3 regions of the Halomonas sp. FeN2 genome follow, and region 2 is predicted to be linked to each of the others. Evidence: predicted binding sites of a transcription regulator. Region 2 holds the regulator's gene; each other region holds the start of a gene.
The links. Region 2 encodes sigma-54, which starts transcription at its own class of promoters, with help from an activator protein. Its sites were predicted from a motif close to TGGCACNNNNNTTGCTNT; they were not measured.
Positions count from the first base shown of each region.

Region 1: KF947_RS17700 (formate/nitrite transporter family protein) is a predicted target of sigma-54. The motif match lies at 4,318-4,335, and genes of this name have one in related genera.
Region 3: KF947_RS04590 (circularly permuted type 2 ATP-grasp protein) is a predicted target of sigma-54. The motif match lies at 2,499-2,516, and genes of this name have one in related genera.

Region 1 is NZ_CP074200.1:3,848,705-3,855,116, reverse strand. It holds gene KF947_RS17715 (efflux RND transporter periplasmic adaptor subunit) at 1-447, opposite strand, end outside; gene KF947_RS17710 (TolC family outer membrane protein) at 524-1,987, opposite strand; gene KF947_RS17705 (sigma 54-interacting transcriptional regulator) at 2,172-4,127, opposite strand; gene KF947_RS17700 (formate/nitrite transporter family protein) at 4,495-5,307, shown strand; gene cynS (cyanase) at 5,368-5,808, shown strand; gene KF947_RS17690 (fructosamine kinase family protein) at 5,812-6,412, opposite strand, start outside.
Region 2 is NZ_CP074200.1:4,348,885-4,355,296, reverse strand. It holds gene lptC (LPS export ABC transporter periplasmic protein LptC) at 1-85, shown strand, start outside; gene lptA (lipopolysaccharide transport periplasmic protein LptA) at 103-597, shown strand; gene lptB (LPS export ABC transporter ATP-binding protein) at 609-1,376, shown strand; gene KF947_RS19980 (RNA polymerase factor sigma-54) at 1,506-2,921, shown strand; gene hpf (ribosome hibernation-promoting factor, HPF/YfiA family) at 3,019-3,327, shown strand; gene KF947_RS19970 (PTS sugar transporter subunit IIA) at 3,332-3,802, shown strand; gene rapZ (RNase adapter RapZ) at 3,890-4,822, shown strand; gene KF947_RS19960 (HPr family phosphocarrier protein) at 4,868-5,137, shown strand; gene pmbA (metalloprotease PmbA) at 5,154-6,412, opposite strand, start outside.
Region 3 is NZ_CP074200.1:965,916-972,327, forward strand. It holds gene KF947_RS04585 (alpha-E domain-containing protein) at 1-925, opposite strand, end outside; gene KF947_RS04590 (circularly permuted type 2 ATP-grasp protein) at 930-2,411, opposite strand; gene KF947_RS04595 (DUF2126 domain-containing protein) at 2,777-6,127, shown strand; gene KF947_RS04600 (circularly permuted type 2 ATP-grasp protein) at 6,352-6,412, shown strand, end outside.

The sequences.
Region 1 (6,412 bases), 500 kb from region 2:
GTCATACTGCTGACGACTCACCGAGTTTTGGCTTAGCAGTTGCTCAAAGCGCTGAGCATCACGCTGGGCGCGGGCAAGCTGGGCACGAGCGCTCTGTAGATCCGCTTCACGCTGATTAACCGTTGCCTGATAAAGATCTGGCTCGATGGTGTAAAGACGATCGCCTTCTTCGACCAACTGGCCGGGTTCAAAGTGGCGTTCTTCCAGAAACCCATTTACACGGGCAACCAAAGTGACTTCACCATCACTGCGCAGCAGTGAGGGGTACGACTTATCCAGCGGTATATCCTGACGCTCCATTTCGGCAACTTCGACCTTATGGGGCGGTGCTTCTTGCTGGGCACCCTGCTGAGGTACCTCGGTTTGTTCTTGACCGCAGGCTGAAAGTGCCAGCGCAGCTACTAGCGTCACCAGACTCGCTCGGCGTGAGTGAATCATCTTTTTCATACGTTACATTCCCATATATCTTTTTAAGGTGACCGATAGCACATGCACACCTGAATCACTTCCCACCGTCGGGTAATTACATACCAGGCTGGGGCGGTGCACCGATGTTGAGCGCGGGCTCATAGGGGTCGTCGCCACCGCTTTCTGGCAAGGTAAAATTCACCTCATCGCCGGTTAACCACGCATTGACTTCCTCAATGGCGTCTACATCCAGGCGTCCGGCTTGCTGACGCAGCGAGAGCAGGTTGACGACATAGCTGTATCGCGCCTCGGCATAGTTGGCGATCGCGTTGTATAAATTCTGCTCAGCATTTAAAACGTCCACTATGTTACGGGTACCGACCTCGTAACCGGCGCGTGTTGCTTCCAGCGCACTTTGGTTGGAGACGATGGCCTGCTCACGAGCCTCGACAGTTTCCACATCATTGCTAACCTGGGTATAAAGCGAGCGGACTTGCTGAATCGACGAACGACGCTGGGATTCGAAATCATACTGGCTGCTTTCCAGCTGATAAGTCCCTTGCCGGATACTAGCGCTGGTGCTGCCGCCGGTGTAGATGGGTAAATTAGCGCGAATGCCTACTTGGCTAGAGGAGTCATTGCCGGTGGTATTATCAATATCACTGTCGCCATACTGATAGTTGCCAAAGGCTGAAAGCGTGGGTAAACGACCCGCGCGGGCAATATCTACACCGCTACGTGACACCTCGATCCCCGCTTGTTGGGCCAATACCTGAGGGTTACGCTCAATAGCCTGCTCTACCCAGTAATCGCGGCTGCTTGGCTCGGGAAGTGCTATCGGCATACTGTCGCCCAGCGCCTCAATGCTGGCATAACGCTGGCCGGTCAACTGCTCCAGAGCCTCAAATGCCACCTGCAGATTGCTCTCTGCGGCAATGCGATCAGCACGGGACTGGTCAAAGGTAGCCCGGGCCTCTTCGACTTCGGTAATTGCAATCAACCCGACCTCAAACTGCTCACCGGCCTGCTCAAGCTGACGGCCAATAGCTCGCTCTTGAGCAAACCGCGCTTCGAGGACTTCGTGAGCACGCAGAATGTCGAAATAGGCGCTGGCTACATCGATTAGCAACTGCTGCTCAGTCGCCGCTAGCAGATATACCTGCTGGTCAATCTGGCGCTCGGCCTGGGTGACTTGTCGGCGGGTTACTTCATCATAGAGCGCCTGGGTGGCTTCAAGGGAGAGCGATACGGTGTTGTAGCGGTCATCACCAGCGCTCACACTACCCGTTCCAGCCCCTACTCCCGCTCGGGATGAACCCTGGCTTTCATACTGTTCATTGTGCGCCACGGTACCCGAGGCGTTAATTTGGGGTAATAACCCGCTACGCACAACATCTCTGCCTGCTTCAACACCCAAATATTCCGAGCGCGCCGAAGCAAGCTCAGCGTTATTATCCAACGCATCACGGGTAATCGTGATTAGGTCGGCGGCTTGAGCAGGCAATACAAAAGAAGCCGTAAATACCGCTAACAGCAGGGGTCGTAAAGGGGCATTGACTGCCCAGTGTGCCAGTCGCATGGGATTGCCTCTAGGTATCAGCATCAGGTTGGCGAACGCACTCAATCAATCAGCGCACAAAATCACTCAAAGTACGGTGCCACTCAGAAAGATGAGCATTATAGTTACATTCATGTATGTATGCTAGCCTTGAACAATCGGAAAATGTGTGAACAACCTATTGTCAAGCCGCTTCCAGCTTACCTTAGTCCAAAGCATGATGCCTTGGCGATAAATGTGGCTCTCTTCTACGAAACTCCCGCGTGTCGATGCCCCATTTATTTAGCCGTGAGGCAAGCGTCGTGGGCTTTATGCCAAGCAACTCCGCCGCACCTCCTGCCCCAGAAACTTTACCTCCCGCCCTTTCCAGAGCGGCAATCGTGCTCTCCCGCTGGCGCTGCCCCAGCGCATGTTCGGTCAGCAGTAGTGTTTCACTTTTCTCCACGCTGGCGTGGGCTGGTGCAACCGGATTAGTAAGACCTATCGCACGCGGGGGCTCCCCCAATAGCAAGTCATCAAACATCAAGCGGCGATCCTGGGTCACAATCACTTGGCGCTCAATAATGTTTTCCAACTCACGAATATTGCCCGGCCATGGGTAGCGCTGAAGAATTTCCAACTGGGCGGGGGGAATGCGCACGCCGGGTTTATTAAACTTCAGGCAGGCACGCTGTAAAAAATGCCGTGCCAGCAGCGGTACATCTTCTATTCGTTTGCGCAACGGTACCGAATCAATCGGGAAGACATTAAGGCGGAAATAGAGATCCTCACGAAAGTGGCCCTCTTCGATCATGTCACGTAGATCACGGTTAGTAGCAGCAATCACCCGCACATCTACCTCGCGGGTACGGTTATCGCCCACCCGCTCAAACTGCTGATCCTGCAGCACCCGCAGTAGCTTGCTCTGCAGTTCCAGAGGGATTTCACCGACTTCATCCAAAAATAGCGTGCCGCCGTGGGCAAGCTCAAAGCGCCCAGGGCGATCCTGTACCGCGCCGGTAAAGGCGCCTTTGACATGGCCAAAAAACTCGCTTTCAAACAGATCACGGGGAATAGCAGCACAGTTCACGCGGATCAGCGGTCGATCGCTGCGCGAGCTACCGGCATGAATGGCCCGGGCAATCAGCTCTTTGCCGGTACCCGACTCGCCGCTAATCAACACGTTGGCGCTAGTGGGAGCGACCAGCTCAATCTGCTGGATCAGTTTTGCCACCGCCGGGCTATTGCCAACAATATCGCGGTGGTTAAGCTCCGCTTTTATCTCTTCTTGAAGGTACTCATTCTCCAGTTCCAGACGCTGTTTGAGTGACTCCACTTCTGCAAGGGCATCACGCAACTGCTGCTCGGCGCGCTTGCGCTCACGAATATCGCGAAATAGCACCACCGCCCCGACCAAACGGCCCATTTCAAAAATAGGGGTGCTGGTGTACTCAACGGGAATCGCCTCACCATTTTTGTGCCAGAACACCTCGTTATCGACGTGGTGCACCTGGCCGTCGCTGAATGAGGCGTGGATAGGACACTGCTGCACCGGGAAGTGGCTGCCATCGGCGTGGGTATGATGAAACATTAGGTGCGCATCGTGGCCTACCATATCTTCGGTACTCCAGCCCAGAATTCGCTCGGCGGCAGGATTCACGAAGGTGGTTTTTCCTTCAGCATCCAGGCCGTAAATCCCCTCACCCGCTGCGCCCAGAATCAGCTGGTTCTGCTTTTCAATCCGTTCGAACACCTGTTCGACCCGCTGCCAACCCACTTCCCCCTGGCGGTGTTGGCGGCCTAATTCCGCTTTTGCTCGCCGCTGCTCAGCTTTATTGCGGTCTATCAGCGTCAGTAACAGCTGTGAAGAGTCTTCAATATGCTGGGCATAAACTTCTACCCGATAAGGCTGGCGCAGCATGTCTAGTATCACCAGGTCATCCGACCAGGCCGTTTTTTGCACCAGCGTCTCATCGGTGAAGCTCACCCATAGCGGCAGTGAAGCACTTAAACGATGGCTAAAAGGCGCCTTTAGAGGCAGTGCTTCATTAATATTGAGCAACTCACAGGCGGCAGAGTTAGCGTCCAGTAACTTATCGGCATAAGGGTCGACCACTATCATCGCCAAAGGTGAAAAAGCGACCATCAGCGCCGCGGTGTGATTGCGTTGTTGCTCATCCATTGCATACCTCATGGCTCTAGGTGGTCTCTCCTTAACCATTCAATTCCCGCGCCAATTACGACATTTCGTAAATAAAGCAACGAAATATCGTTAATTACGATTTTTCGTAACTCGATATGCAATTCAAAAACTCCTTCAAAAAACCAATTAATTTATTAAAAACAGACGATTAAAAACAATACGCGCGAGTTGGCACACAAATAGCAATAGCTATGTGGATAGTGCGATAGCGCCATACGCTTAATCTCTTTTGCACCAGGACGGCGCAGCCATCGGTTTTATTGCTCCTATTTATTACTCCTGCCAGGAAACACTAAAACTCTAGGGTTAGGCGTTAATTAACCGAAATGACACAGGAGACATACTTATGTCTTATCTAATGCCAAGTGAATTTGTCACCAAGTTGGTGGATCAGGGTGAGTCCAAAGTCTATATGGGTACTCGGGATACGCTTATCCGTTCCTTTATGGCGGGGGCGACCCTAGCGTTGGCAGTTATTTTTGCCATTACCATCGCGACCCAAACAGGCCACTTTTTAATTGGAGCACTGCTCTTCCCCGTGGGCTTTGTGATGCTCTACCTGATGGGCTATGACCTGCTCACTGGTGTTTTTACGCTGGTACCTCTTGCATGGCTCGACAAAAGACCCGGTGTGACACTGCCGCGCATGCTGAAGTGCTGGGCGCTGGTGGGTCTTGGCAACCTTGGAGGTGCCCTATTTATCGCCACCTTCGGCTACCTGAATTTCACCATGGGCGGCACCGAGGAGATCAACGCTGTCGGCCAAACGATGATGGCCGTTGGAGAAAGTCGCACGGTGGGTTATCAGGAGGCGGGGATTGCCGGCTGGATCGTGCTCTTCCTGAGGGGCATGTTCTGTAACTGGATGGTCTCCATGGGCGTGGTGGGCGCCGCCATCTCCACAACGGTGTCCGGCAAAATCATGGCCATGTGGATGCCAATTATTGTGTTTTTCTATCTCGGTTTTGAGCACTCCGTGGTCAACATGTTCCTGTTCCCAATTGGTCTGATGATGGGCGCTGACTTCACTCTGTATCAATACATCATGTGGAACGAGATTCCCACGGTACTGGGTAACTTGGTCGGCGGCCTGACCCTGGTTGGTCTCGTTCTTTACACCACCCACGTCCGTACCCAAGCCAAAAAAGTGTTGTCTTGATCACAGCCTATTAGGCAAAAAAAGGGCTTCAAACGCCCTCCCCTATAAAGGAGAACCATCATGGATAAGCTCGAAATGCGTCACACCCTGCTCGCCGCCAAAGCGCGTAAAAAGATGAGCTGGGATGATATTGGTAAAGCGGTCAACATGTCGCCAGTCTGGGTCGCCTCCGCCTGTTACGGTATGAACAGCGCCAGCCAAGAGGTTGCCGCTAAGCTTTGCGACACACTGGGTGTGGAGAGTGATGTCACCGACGCCCTGGTGGCCTTCCCTACCAAAGCCTGGGATGAAGCGATTCCCCAAGACCCGTTCATCTACCGCCTGTATGAAGTTGTCGGCGTTTACGGGGAGACTCTTAAAGACGTGGTACAGGAGAAGTTTGGCGACGGCATCATGAGCGCCATCGACTTCACTATGGAGGTCGACAAAATCGAAGATCCCAAAGGCGACCGGGTATTACTCACCATGAACGGCAAGTTTTTGCCCTATAAGTCTTGGTAAGACTCAGCTGAAAGACTCGAGCCTCACCACGCTGCGTTCAACCGCCGAACGGTAACCGGCACCGAACAGCAGCAGGTGATTCAGCAGCGGATAGAGCTGAAACAGGGCTTCACGCCTCGGCCATTCGGTCGGGGCGTTGCCGTTCCAGTAGGCGTCAAAAAAGGCCTCCCCTGGCGAACCAAATAGTGTCAGCATCGCCACATCAACTTCCGGGTAGTGGCGATAAACGGCCGGATCGATAAGCGCTGGTCCCCTGGTAGTGAAAAGCACATTCCCCGACCAACAATCGCCGTGTAGCAAGCTGGGCGGTGCATTCGGCAACCAGCGCTCTAAATCATGGGCTAAGCGCTCGATACGCCCTCGCAGCTCATTACTCAATAGACCACGTTGGTGGCACGCCTCACACAGGGGAAGTAGGCGACGCTCGCGCTGAAAAGCTCGTCCGTCGCTAAGCGGGGTATTCGGCTGAGGCGTTTGCCCACAGGCATTATCTTGATGCCAGCCGTGGGCATCGCCAATTACGCTGTGCAGGCCGCGCAGCCCTTCACCAAGCGCGGCCTCGCTCTTCGGCTCCACGGGCACTGTGTCTAATGACTCAATGACC
Region 2 (6,412 bases):
ACGCTTGGACGTGTGGCTTAACAATAGCCGGGTTCGCCTAACTGATAACGTGCGCGGCATACACCCCCCGGCCACGCAACCTTAAGCTTAAGAGGAGTCGCCATGAAAGCACTTATCTACACAGCCCTTTTTGCACTCGCTATGCCGGTATCGTCGTTGGCTCAAACTTCACAACAAGCTCCCGTGGAAGTTGAAGCCGACCGGTTGGATCTCGACCAGCGGGCCGGGACTGCTGTTTACACTGGGGATGTGGACATTCGCCAGGGGGAAATGCAGCTGCGCGGCGACCGGGTAGAGATCGAACGCAACGACGCGGGCGAACTCTCGACGGCAACCGCCACCGGAGAGCGCGCCTACTTGCGCCATCAAGGCGAAGGGCAAGATGGCCCTACAGAGGGCTGGGCACGGCGGATTATTTATCACGTCGCCGAGCGCCGCGTTGAGTTAATTGACCAAGCCGAACTGACCCAACAGGAGGACAAATTTAGCGGCGGGCGACTTGAATATTTTATTGATCGTGAAGTGATTCAAGCACGCTCTGACGTTGACGGCAGCGAGCCCCAGCGCATACGTATGACCCTTCAGCCTGAACAATAGGGAGTCAAGCTGTGGCAACTGCTGACACTACGCCGAACAACATCCTTACACCGAACAAAACCCTTTATGCCCACCACCTGGCTAAAAGCTACAAACGCCGCCGTGTGGTTAAAGACATCAATTTGGAAATCTGCCAAGGCAGCGTCGTTGGGCTCCTGGGCCCCAATGGCGCGGGTAAAACCACCTCATTCTATATGATCGTTGGGCTAGTCAAGTCCGACGCTGGCAAGGTGGGTATCGACGATGTGGATTTAACCCGCGCCCCCATGCACGAGCGCGCAGCGGCGGGAATTGGCTATCTACCTCAAGAGGCATCTATTTTCCGCAAACTCTCGGTTGCCGATAATATTATGGCGATACTCGAGACCCGCAAAGAGCTTAGTCGCAGCGACCGCGAACAGCGCCTGGAAGCGCTACTCGAAGACTTCCATATTACCCATATCCGCGACAACCTGGGCATGAGCCTTTCAGGGGGCGAGCGCCGGCGTGTAGAAATCGCCCGTTCGCTAGCCACAGAGCCCGCTTTTATTCTGCTTGATGAGCCTTTTGCGGGCGTTGACCCCATCTCGGTAGGTGATATTAAAAGCATTATTCGTGCGCTTAAACAGCGCCATATCGGCGTGCTGATTACTGATCACAACGTGCGTGAAACCCTGGATATTTGCGATATCGCCTATATCGTCGGCGATGGGCAAATCATCGCCAGTGGCTCGCCGGCTTCGATTCTCACCAATCAAAAAGTAAGGGACGTGTATTTGGGCGCCGATTTTCGTCTGTAACAGTTTCGCCTTCATCGCCCCTAAATAGCGCTTTAAAACAACTTTACTACCAATGGCATGCTTATTGCACTTGCGCCAAGCACTCACTCGCACTAGGGTGGAGCATTCTGATTAACGAGTGGTTCTCAGATGGTCATGAAAGCTTCTCTCCAACTGCGTATCGGCACACAGCTGACCATGACGCCCCAGTTGCAGCAGGCCATTGCGCTGCTGCAACTCTCTACGCTGGATCTTCGTCAAGAAATTCAGCAGGCACTTGATGCCAATCCCATGCTGGAGCAGGAAGATGAATTTAGTGAGCAGGCTGTCAGCGAGCCTAAGGAAGAAGAGTGGTCAGAGAGCATCCCTACTGAGCTCTCGGTAGATAGCGACTGGTCAGATACCTATCAAGATATGGGCAGTCAGGGGGGTAGCAGCAGCGAAGGCCCTGATTTTGAGCGTCAGGCAGCAGGGCAAAGCCTGCATGGCCACCTGCTATGGCAGCTTGCCATGACCGATTTTAGCGCCCGCGAGCAGCTTGTCGCGGAGAGTTTAATCGACGCGCTCGACGCTAACGGCTACCTAACCCAACCGCTCAACGACATCCGTGAAGGCCTGCGCGCCCAGGGCATTGACGGGCTTAGTCAACGCGAAGTGGAAACCATTCTGCTCAAGCTCCAGCAGTTTGAGCCGACCGGCATCTTTGCCCGGGATCTGCGTGAATGCTTGATGCTGCAGCTCGCCGCCCTCCCCGATGATACGCCACTGCTGGTTCCCGCTCGCCGTTTAGTGCGGCAGTTTCTCGAAGCGCTTGGTAAAGACGATATGCGCCTGCTGAAGCGCCGCCTAGGGCTCGACGACGAACAGTTGACCGACGTCATCCTACTGATTCGCAGCCTAGACCCACGGCCAGGCAGCGCTTACGGCGACACCGACGATAGCTATGTTACCCCCGACCTAGTCGTGCGCCACGATAACGAAGGCTGGCACTTAGAACTCAACCCAGAAGCCCTGCCAAGGCTGCGCATTCAGCCGGACTACGCCAGCTTGATTAAGCGAGCGGACAAGAGCCAGGACAATCAGTTTCTCAAAGAACACCTCCAGGAAGCGCGCTGGCTGATCAAAAGCCTCTCTAGCCGAAACGATACGCTGCTGCGTGTGGGTCGCGAAATCATTACCCGCCAGATTGGCTTTTTGGAGCACGGTGAAGAAGCCATGAAGCCATTGATACTGGCCGATATTGCCGAAGCCGTCGAGATGCACGAGTCGACTATTTCACGGGTAACGACGCAAAAATATATCCATACACCTCGAGGCGTGTTTGAACTCAAATACTTTTTCTCAAGCCAGGTGAGCGGTCAAGATGGCGATAGCCATTCCAGCACTGCCATCCGGGCACGTCTCAAGAAACTGATTCAAGAGGAGCCGCCCGGCAAGCCGCTTTCAGATAGTCGCTTAGTGACGCTGTTAGGCGAGGGAGGGATTCAAGTGGCGCGTCGTACGGTGGCGAAATACCGTGAAGCCATGGGCATTCCCTCATCTAGTGAACGGCGCCGTTTGCGCTAACTTCGCTAACGTTTCAGGGAAACTCTCGACAAGGGCTTTGCAACGCGGCAAAAAGGGTTACAATCGAAGTACAGTCCGATGGATAAGGAGCACGTCAATGCAAGTAAATATCACTGGTCATCACGTAGAACTGACTGACGCCTTGCGTGACTATGTCAACGAAAAGCTTGAGCGTGTAGAGCGCCATTACGACAATATAACTACGGTGCAAGTCACCTTATCAGTGGAGAAAGAGCGCCAGCAGGCCGCCTGTACGCTGCACGCAGCAGGTGCTGACTTACATGCGGAAGCCCTAGACAGTGATATGTACGCCGCTATCGACGCGCTAGCGGATAAAATCGACCGTCAACTCGTTAAACACAAGGAAAAAGCACAAGCTCGCGCCCAAGGCGCTGGTGTGCGTTAATTCAATGACGTTGGAAACCATACTCCCCCCGGAACGTGTTCTGTATGACGTACCCGGGGGTAGCAAAAAAAGGGTGCTGGAGTTTTACAGCACCTTTATTGCCCAAAATATCCCCAGCCTGGACAGCCAAGAAGTGTTTAGCCGTTTAATCGGCCGCGAGCGCTTAGGTAGTACGGGTATTGGTAACGGCGTGGCTATTCCCCATGCGCGGAGCCCCCACTGCACCGCCCCTATCGCCGGGTTTTTAAAGCTGGCTGAAGCAATCGATTTCGATGCTATCGACGGCGATCCGGTAGATCTGGTATTTGTCCTGTTGGTACCCGAAGAGGCAGATGACACGCATCTCTCACTACTGGGGCAGGTAGCGACCATCATGAATGATGCGGACACGCGCCAGCAGCTGCGTAAAGCAGCCAGCCAGCGCGAACTGCTCGAGCTGATTACCGCTAAAATTCGCGAGCAATCAGCGGCCTAAGGGTCTGAAAGCCTGTTCAGGGCACAGCACAGCAGATTATTCGCTCACCACCCTCAACGCAGCTTGATCAAAGCAAAGAGAGACTCTATGCAACTGGTGATCATTAGCGGCCGCTCCGGGTCAGGTAAATCTATCGCCTTGCAAGCGCTGGAAGATCTTGGCTACTACGCGATTGACAACCTCCCCGCTATGCTGCTGGGATCATTGGTGGATGAACTGCGTGACCAGGGCGATCGCACCCATCTGGCGGTCAGTATTGATGCCCGCAATTTGCCGGGAGCGCTGGAGCGCCTACCCTCTTTGTTAGAGGAGTTGCGTCAGCGTAAAATCGACTTTCAAGTGATTTACCTAACTACCGACGCACGCATACTGCTTGAGCGCTACTCTGCTACTCGGCGACGCCATCCGCTGACCCGCGATAGCGAGATGACCCTGGAAGAGGCGATCAATAAAGAGGAGGAAACGCTGGAGGATATTCGCGACCTGGCCGACCTTTTGATCGATACATCACGGTTATCGGTGCACGATTTACGTCGCCGTATTACCGACCAGGTAGCGCATCAACGGCGCGATAAGCTGACGTTAACGCTGGAATCGTTTGGCTATAAACGCGGCGTACCGTTAGACGCCGACCTGGTCTTCGATGTGCGCTGCCTGCCAAACCCTTACTGGGATCCAACGCTGCGCCAGTTCACTGGCCGCGACGCGGAAATCGTGGCTTTTTTGAGCAGCTATCCGATCGTTGACGCCATGAGCGACGACATTTTGGCCTGGCTGGAGCGTTGGTTACCCGCTTACCAAAATAGCCAACGTAGCTACATGACTATCGCCATTGGCTGTACGGGTGGTCAGCACCGCTCGGTCTATATGGTCGAGAAGTTAGCGGAAAAATTAGCGCCTAGCATGGGCGAAGTTCAGCTTCGCCACCGCGAACTTGGCCTGCATTACACCTTAAGCGAACAGTTGGCCGCTCCTCTCGTCAGCGCTGCCACACCCAACGAGCGGCCAGAGACCTCTTAAGCGCGTCTATCCATTAATGACACCACTCGGCGAAAAGGAACCAGGGTGCCAGAACGCATACTTACACTTACCAATCAACGCGGGCTACACGCTCGCGCGGCGACAAAACTGGTCAAATGCGGCCAACAGTTCACGGCAAAAATATGCGTCTACAAACAGCAACAGGCTGCCGACGCCGCCAACATCATGTCACTGCTGATGCTTGCCGCACCTTGTGGCACCGAGCTTAGAATCACCGCCGAAGGCGATGACGCCGAACAGGCGCTTGAAGCGATTCAAGCGCTGTTCGACGCCCGCTTTGAGGAAGATCAGTAGCCGTCGCTTGTGCCTGCTAGTCCCCCGCTACGGTCATGGCATCAATCAACCAGCTACCCGTGTGAACACTGCCACGGGTATCGGTGTCATCGCCAATACCTACTAAGCCAGCAAACATGCGCTCCAGGTTTCCGGCGATAGTGAACTCTTCTACCGGGTACTGCACCTTGCCATTCTCGACCCAAAAACCTGCTGCACCGCGAGAGTAGTCGCCGGTCACACCGTTGACACCCTGGCCCATCAACTCAGTTACCCAAATACCCCGCCCCATCTCTTGCAGCAGGCTCTCGCGTGATTGCAGCGGCGTCGCTAAACGCACGTTACGTGCCCCACCGGCATTACCCGTGGTTTGCATATCGAGACGACGGGCGCTGTAAGACGAGAGCATATAGCTGGCAATGCGCCCCTGATCGATAAAGCGATTATTGCGCGTTTGCACGCCCTCACCATCAAACGGCGAGCTTGCCGTGGCGCCGACCTCCATCGGCCGCTCTTCCAGACTGAACCAGTCGGGAAACAGCGGTGTACCAAGCCGGTCGCACAGAAACGAAGCTTGACGGTACAGCGCACCGCCGGCTAACCCACTGAGCAGGTGGCCAATCAAGCCACTGGCCAACGACGGGTCAAACAGCACCGGAAAGGTGCCCGTTGGCGGACGTTTAGCGCCGAGCCTGCGCAACGTACGCACCGCGGCTTCGCGCCCTACCTCAGCAGGATCACGCAGCGCCTTGGGGTCGCGGGCAGACGTATAGTCATAATCACGCTGCATACCGGCCGCGTCTTGGGCAATCAGCATGCACGAAAGAGAGTGGTTACTGCCCTTTTGGGTGCCTAAAAAGCCGTGGCTATTGGCGTACACGCGTACCCCTTCGCCGCTGGAGAGCGACGCACCATCCGACTGGGAAATACCTTCCACATCGCGGCCCGCCAGCTCGCAGGCCAGCGCCAGCTCAATCGCCTCATCCGTTGTGAGCGCCCAGGGGTAGTGCACTTTTAAATCGGGCAACTCAGTAGCCATGAGTGATGCATCGGCCAGTCCAGCCGCCGGATCTTCGCCGGTGTAGCGGGCAATTGCCAGCGCCTTCTCCACCGCCGCCTGAATAGATGCGCTGCTGGCGTCTGTGGATGAAGCGCTGCCTTTACGCTGCCCCACGTAGAGCGTGACGGCAATGCCTTGGTCACGGGATAACTCAACCGTTTCAACTTCCCCCTGACGTACGCTAACGCCTATGCCCTGGTCAACGCTTGCGCCCACCTCGGCAGCATCCGCGCCCA
Region 3 (6,412 bases), 1.4 Mb from region 2:
CAAAATAGGTAGCGCTAAGCGTATCGTGGATAGCGGCAAAGCCAATCTGCAGTTCGTCGATAAACAAGTGCAGCTTGCTGGGTGAGTGGGCCAGCGCTTGAATATCGGCATCTACCACATCGGCGCGCACCAGCGAAACGGTTGCCGCAGGACGATCCTGGCGTGGCAGTAGCGCCAGCTCATGGCCCAGGGTTTCAAGACTACAAGCAATCGAGCGCGGCAGGTTAGGGTCCTGCAGCAAAAAGCGCAATACATCGGGGCCACGCACGCGCAAGCGCACCTGCTGGCGGTACATTTGGTAAGCGGTGAGCGACTTGAGCACGCTCATCCACTGCAGGTTCTCAAACGGCAGCAGTTCTTCAGGGTTTTGCGGCAGCAGACTGGCGGAGCGCACATCCACAATACGGGTGGTCATATCGGCCCGCTCTAACTGGCGCCCCAGCTCAATAAAGGTGCGCGCAGGGCCATGGCTTAACGTGCCTTCAATCAGGCCCGTCAGCGTCTGGCAGCCACGAATAACGCTTTTAAGAAAGCTATCGCGACGGCGTGGACTAACACCGTTTTCGGCATGATCGGCGACGCTCAGATAGAGCTGGTTAACCTCTTCCCAAATCTCCCGGGGCACCACATCCCGGGTGGTTCTGAGGTTCTCACGGGCACTGGCAAGCGCGGAGATAATCGAAATATCATTGTCGGTATCGGCGCATAAAAAGTGCACGACATTGCGTTCATCAAAGTCGGTATGGCGTGCGGTAAAGGCTTCCAGACTGCCGGTCATTTCGATAAGCGGTGCCCAACCAAGCGGTAAGCGACCCGGCAAATCGAGCATAAGGTGGCTATTGACGCTCAGTAAGCGCGCTGTATCTTCCGCTCGTTCGATATAGCGCGCCATCCAGTAGAGGTTCTCTGCAACGCGTGACAGCATGGCATTAGGCTCCTTTCACCGCGGCCGCTGCCGCCTTATCGTCGGTTTCTACAATCCAGGTATCTTTACTGCCGCCACCTTGTGAAGAGTTCACCACTAGCGACCCTTCAACCAATGCCACTCGTGTTAAGCCCCCGGTGGTGACATGAATTTCAGGACCCGAGAGTATGAAAGGGCGTAAATCCACGTGGCGTGGCTGCGCCAAGCCATTCGCCAGCGTCGGCGTGGTCGACAGCGCCAGGGTCGGCTGCGCCATATAGTTGCGCGGATTCGCCTCTATCAAGCGGGCAAACTCTTCGCGGGTCTCTTTGGTTGAACGTGGGCCAATCAGCATGCCGTAGCCCCCTGACTCATTGGCCGGTTTCACTACCAGTTCATCCAGGTGGTCGAGTACATAGCGGCGGTCATCCTCGAACATACACAGGTAGCTGGGCACGTTGGGGATCAGCGGCTCTTGGTCGAGGTAGTAGCGAATCAACGCGGGAACGAAGGCGTAAACGACCTTGTCATCCGCCACACCGGCACCCGGCGCATTGGCGAGTGCTACTTTCCCTGCCCGCCAGGCACGCATTAGGCCCGCCACCCCCAGCATGGATTCTGGGTTAAATGCTTCCGGGTCGAGAAACTCATCGTCTACACGGCGGTAAATAACATCGACCCGGCGTAGCCCTTCCACGGTGCGCATGTACACCACATCATCGTCATCAACGAGTAGATCACTTCCCTGCACCAGCTCGACACCCATTTGTTGGGCAAGATAGGCGTGCTCAAAGTAGGCAGAGTTGTAGATCCCAGGGGTTAGTACTACTACCTGGGGGTCATCCCCGGGCCTTGGCGACATCGCCGCCAGCATGTCGTATAGCTGCGCTACATAGTCATCAACAGGCAAAATTTTGCCTGAGGCAAACAGCTCCGGCAGCACCCGCTTGGTGACATTGCGGTTTTCCAGCATGTAGGAGACGCCGGAAGGAATGCGTAAGTTATCCTCCAGCACGTAGAGCGTCCCATCGCCATCGCGTACGAGGTCGGAGCCACACACATGGGCCCATACGCCGTGAGGGGGATTAATGCCGACACACTGGGGGCGGAAATTAACCGACTGTGCCAGCACCTCGGCAGGCAACACTTTGTCCTTAATGACCTTTTGATCGTGGTAGAGATCATCGATAAATAGATTCAGTGCCTGCACGCGCTGTTTAAGGCCCGCCTCGGTTTTGCGCCACTCACTGGCGGGAATAATCCGCGGCACAATATCAAAGGGCCAGGCGCGATCAATCATCGCGCCTTCAGAATAGACGGTGAAGGTAATCCCCATGGTACGGATCGCGATCTCCGCCGCTGTTTTCCGCTCAGCTAACTCCTCGGCGCTGAACCTTGCCAACATGTTGCACAACTCACCCGCAGAGTCACGTGGCTGTCCGGGTGCGGCCATCAGCTCATCGTAGTAATCACGACACGCATAGTTATTCCAATTCACTTGGCTCATGGGCGCTCTCCTGGCGCTGGGGATGTAAGCGGCAACTTGCTTAATGCTCAGTGTAGGCCTGCCGCGTGCAAAACAATCAAACAATTGAGAGCAAAATGCGTACCATCTTTTGCGATATTTCAACGCTCGCTTACTTAAACGCTACGTGACAGGGAGCAAGAGCAACTTAAAGCGCCTTTACGCCCTATCTTGGTGCGCACAAGTGGCATCAAGTTGGTGCATAACGCGATTTCCACTTTAGTTAAACGTCTTAGTTAAGATAGCGGCTGCAAAATAGTAAAAGTGGAACGATACTTGCGAAACGTTCGGTTATTCCTTAACCCAACCGACCAGCCGATTAATAGCGGCTCTTTTGAGGGTGGCCCATGACCATTCGCGTTGCCTTGTATCATCGTACGACTTACCACTTTGACCGTCCGGTGCGTCTTTCGCCCCACGTTATTCGGCTGCGTCCGGCACCCCATTGCCGCACTCATATCGAAGCGTACTCGCTCAAACTCTCCGGCGATGACCACTTTTTAAACTGGCAACAGGATCCGTTTGGCAACTTCAATGCCCGCGTGGTGTTCCCTGAACCCCGCAAAGAGCTAACCATTGCCGTCGAGCTAATCGCCCCGATGACGGTGATTAACCCGTTCGATTTCTTCTTGGACGATATTGCGCAAACGATCCCCTTTGCTTACCCAGAAGCGCTGCGCCAAGAACTAAGCCCCTATCTTGAAATCACCGAGTCAGGGCCGCGGCTGTTGGAGTGGCTCAAAGCCGTTCCCCGCGAACCAACTACCACCGTCGACTTCCTGGTCGCGCTTAATCAACGTCTACAGGACGATATTGGTTACCTGGTACGCCTGGAGCCCGGTGTTCAGAGCTGCGAAGAGACACTGACACTCGCCAGCGGCTCCTGCCGCGACAGCGCCTGGCTGCTGGTGCAGATTTTCCGCCATCTGGGCCTCGCTGCACGCTTTGTGTCCGGCTACCTCATTCAGCTCAAACCCGATGTTAAAGCGCTGGACGGCCCCAGCGGCAGCGAGGTGGACTTCACCGACCTGCACGCCTGGACCGAAGTCTTCCTGCCCGGCGCTGGCTGGGTAGGTCTCGACCCCACCTCGGGCCTGTTCGCTGGCGAAGGACACATTCCCCTCGCCGCCACTCCGACGACCGGTAGCGCCGCGGCCATCACCGGATTTTCGGATAAGTGTGAAGTCACCTTTGATGTCACCATGGAGGTCGAGCGCATCCATGAAGATCCGCGGGTCACCAAGCCCTATAGCGATGAACAGTGGCAGCGCATCTGCGCCTTGGGAGACCAAGTGGACGCCGAACTCTTGCAGCAGGACGTACGCCTCACCATGGGGGGCGAACCCACCTTCGTATCCGTCGACGATATGGAGAGCCCACAGTGGAACACCGAAGCGCTAGGCGAGCACAAGCGCGAACGCGCCGAGGCACTACTAACCCGGCTGCAGGCCGCCTATGCGCCCGGCAGCGCCATTCAGCAACAGCAGGGCAAGTGGTACCCCGGTGAACCGCTGCCCCGCTGGGCGCTAGCCTGCTACTGGCGTAAAGATGGCGTGCCGCTATGGCGAGATCCCCAGTGGCTGGCCTGTATGGAAGGCGCCCCCAAGGTAGACGTTGATAATGCGATGGCGCATCGCTTCACCAAGGCCCTTAGCGAACGCTTGGGGGTGGCGGAACGCTACTGGATTCCGGCGTTTGAGGATGCCTACTACTACCTCTGGAAAGAGCAGTCGCTGCCCGTCAATGTGGATCCGCGGGAAGCCAATCTCAAAGATGACGCCGAACGCCACCGTTTAGCTCGTTTGTTAGAGCAAGGCTTGGACGAAGTGGTGGGCTACGCCCTGCCGCTGCGCCACTCGATCAGCCAAGCTCACCGCTGGGAGAGCGGCCGCTGGCCGCTCAAGCGCGACCACTTATTCCTGGTGCCCGGTGACTCGCCCATGGGCCTACGCTTACCGCTTTCAGCGCTGCCCTGGGCCGACCCAGAGGAGCAGCCACAGCCTGAATCGCTGTTCGCCCCCCGGCCTGAACTGGGCGATATTCACGGCGAAGTCGCCCGCCGCAACGCCGAACAGCTGCATATCAGCGATGCCGAACGCCTGGGTCGCTCAAGCCACCCTAGCCCATCGCATCCGGAAGGCGAAGCCGTTCAACAGCAGCCACGGGCAAACATCGACCGGGAAAGTAGCGTCATTCACACCAGTCTATGTGTGGAACCGCGGGATGGCCGCCTGCATATTTTCCTGCCGCCGCTGACCAGCTTAGAGCACTACCTTGACCTACTGAGTACCGTTGAGGAGTGCGCCAAGGAACTCGCTTGCCCGGTCATGGTAGAGGGTTACTCACCGCCGAGAGACCCGCGCCTGGAAAACTTTATGATCACCCCTGACCCCGGCGTGATCGAAGTCAATATTATGCCCGCGGCCAGTTGGCAAACCCTGGTAGCACAAACCGAACGGCTATATGAAGAAGCGCGAAAAACCCGCCTGGGCACTGAGAAATTTATGCTGGATGGGCGCCATACCGGCACCGGCGGTGGTAACCATGTCACCCTGGGCGGGTTGACGCCTGACGACTCACCGTTTTTGCGTCGTCCGGATCTGCTGGCCAGTTTAGTCACCTACTGGCAGCACCACCCGAGTCTCTCTTACCTGTTTTCGGGTCTGTTTATTGGCCCCACCAGCCAAGCCCCGCGGGTGGATGAAGCTCGCCATGAAGCCCTCTATGAGCTGGAAATCGCCCTTCAACAAATGCCCGAAGGGGAAGTGGTACAGCCCTGGCTGGTCGATCGCTTATTGCGCCACCTGCTCACCGACTTAACCGGCAATACTCACCGCGCCGAGTTCTGTATCGACAAGCTCTATTCGCCGGATAGCGACAGCGGTCGCCTTGGCTTACTGGAACTCCGCGGCTTTGAGATGCCGCCCCACGCCCGTATGGGGCTGATGCAGATGCTGCTGATCCGCGCACTGGTAGCCCGCTGCTGGAAAACGCCCTACCGGGCCAAACCGGTGCGTTGGGGCAGCGCGTTACAGGATCGCTGGATGCTGCCCCACTATCTGTGGAGTGACCTTGACGACGTGCTGAGTGACTTGCGCCACCACGGCTTCGATTTTGACCTGGAGTGGTTCGCCCCCTTTCTGGAGTTCCGCTTCCCGCTACACGGTCGCTTGCACACCCCCATGCTGGATATCGAGCTGCGCCAAGCCATCGAACCCTGGCATGTATTGGGCGAAGAAGCCTCCGCTGGCGGCACTGCACGCTACGTCGACTCCTCAGTGGAACGCCTGGAAGTCAAAGTCAGCGGTATGAGCGGTGACCGCTATGTGGTGACCTGCAACGGCCGCCGGGTGCCCCTTTCAGCTACCGGCAGAAACGGCGAAGCGGTGGCCGGGGTGCGTTACCGCGCCTGGCAGCCGCCCTCGGCGCTGCATCCGCAAATTCCCATTCACGCGCCGCTGGTGTTTGATGTCATCGACACCTGGAACCAGCGCTCAGTGGCGGGCTGCACTTACTACGTGGTGCACCCCACAGGGCGTAATTTCGATACCTTCCCGGTCAATGCGTTTGAAGCCGAAGCGCGAAGACTGGGGCGTTTTAGTGACAGCGGTCATCGCCATGGCCATCAGGTTCCCAAGCTGGAAACCCCAAGCCTGGAACTGCCGCAGACCCTCGACCTGCGTTGGACGCCTAGCTAACATTTTTAACTAAGGAGCCTCTGATTAACGTCATGAGCGCAGGCCAGACAAGGCGAAATTAGTCGAAAAAGCGGAGTTTACATGGGTAAATGAGCATTTTGAGTCTAATTTCAACGCAGTATGGGCAAGCGCAATAGTGAATCAGAGGTTTCCTAAGCTAATGCTTTTCTCTTAGCGCCCAGTACAGGATAATCCGCCACCTACTTCTCAGGATTACAAGGATAATGACGGCCCCTGTCTCTCCCTCACTTCTCGCGCCCGTGGCTAACGGGCTCGTTGAGGATT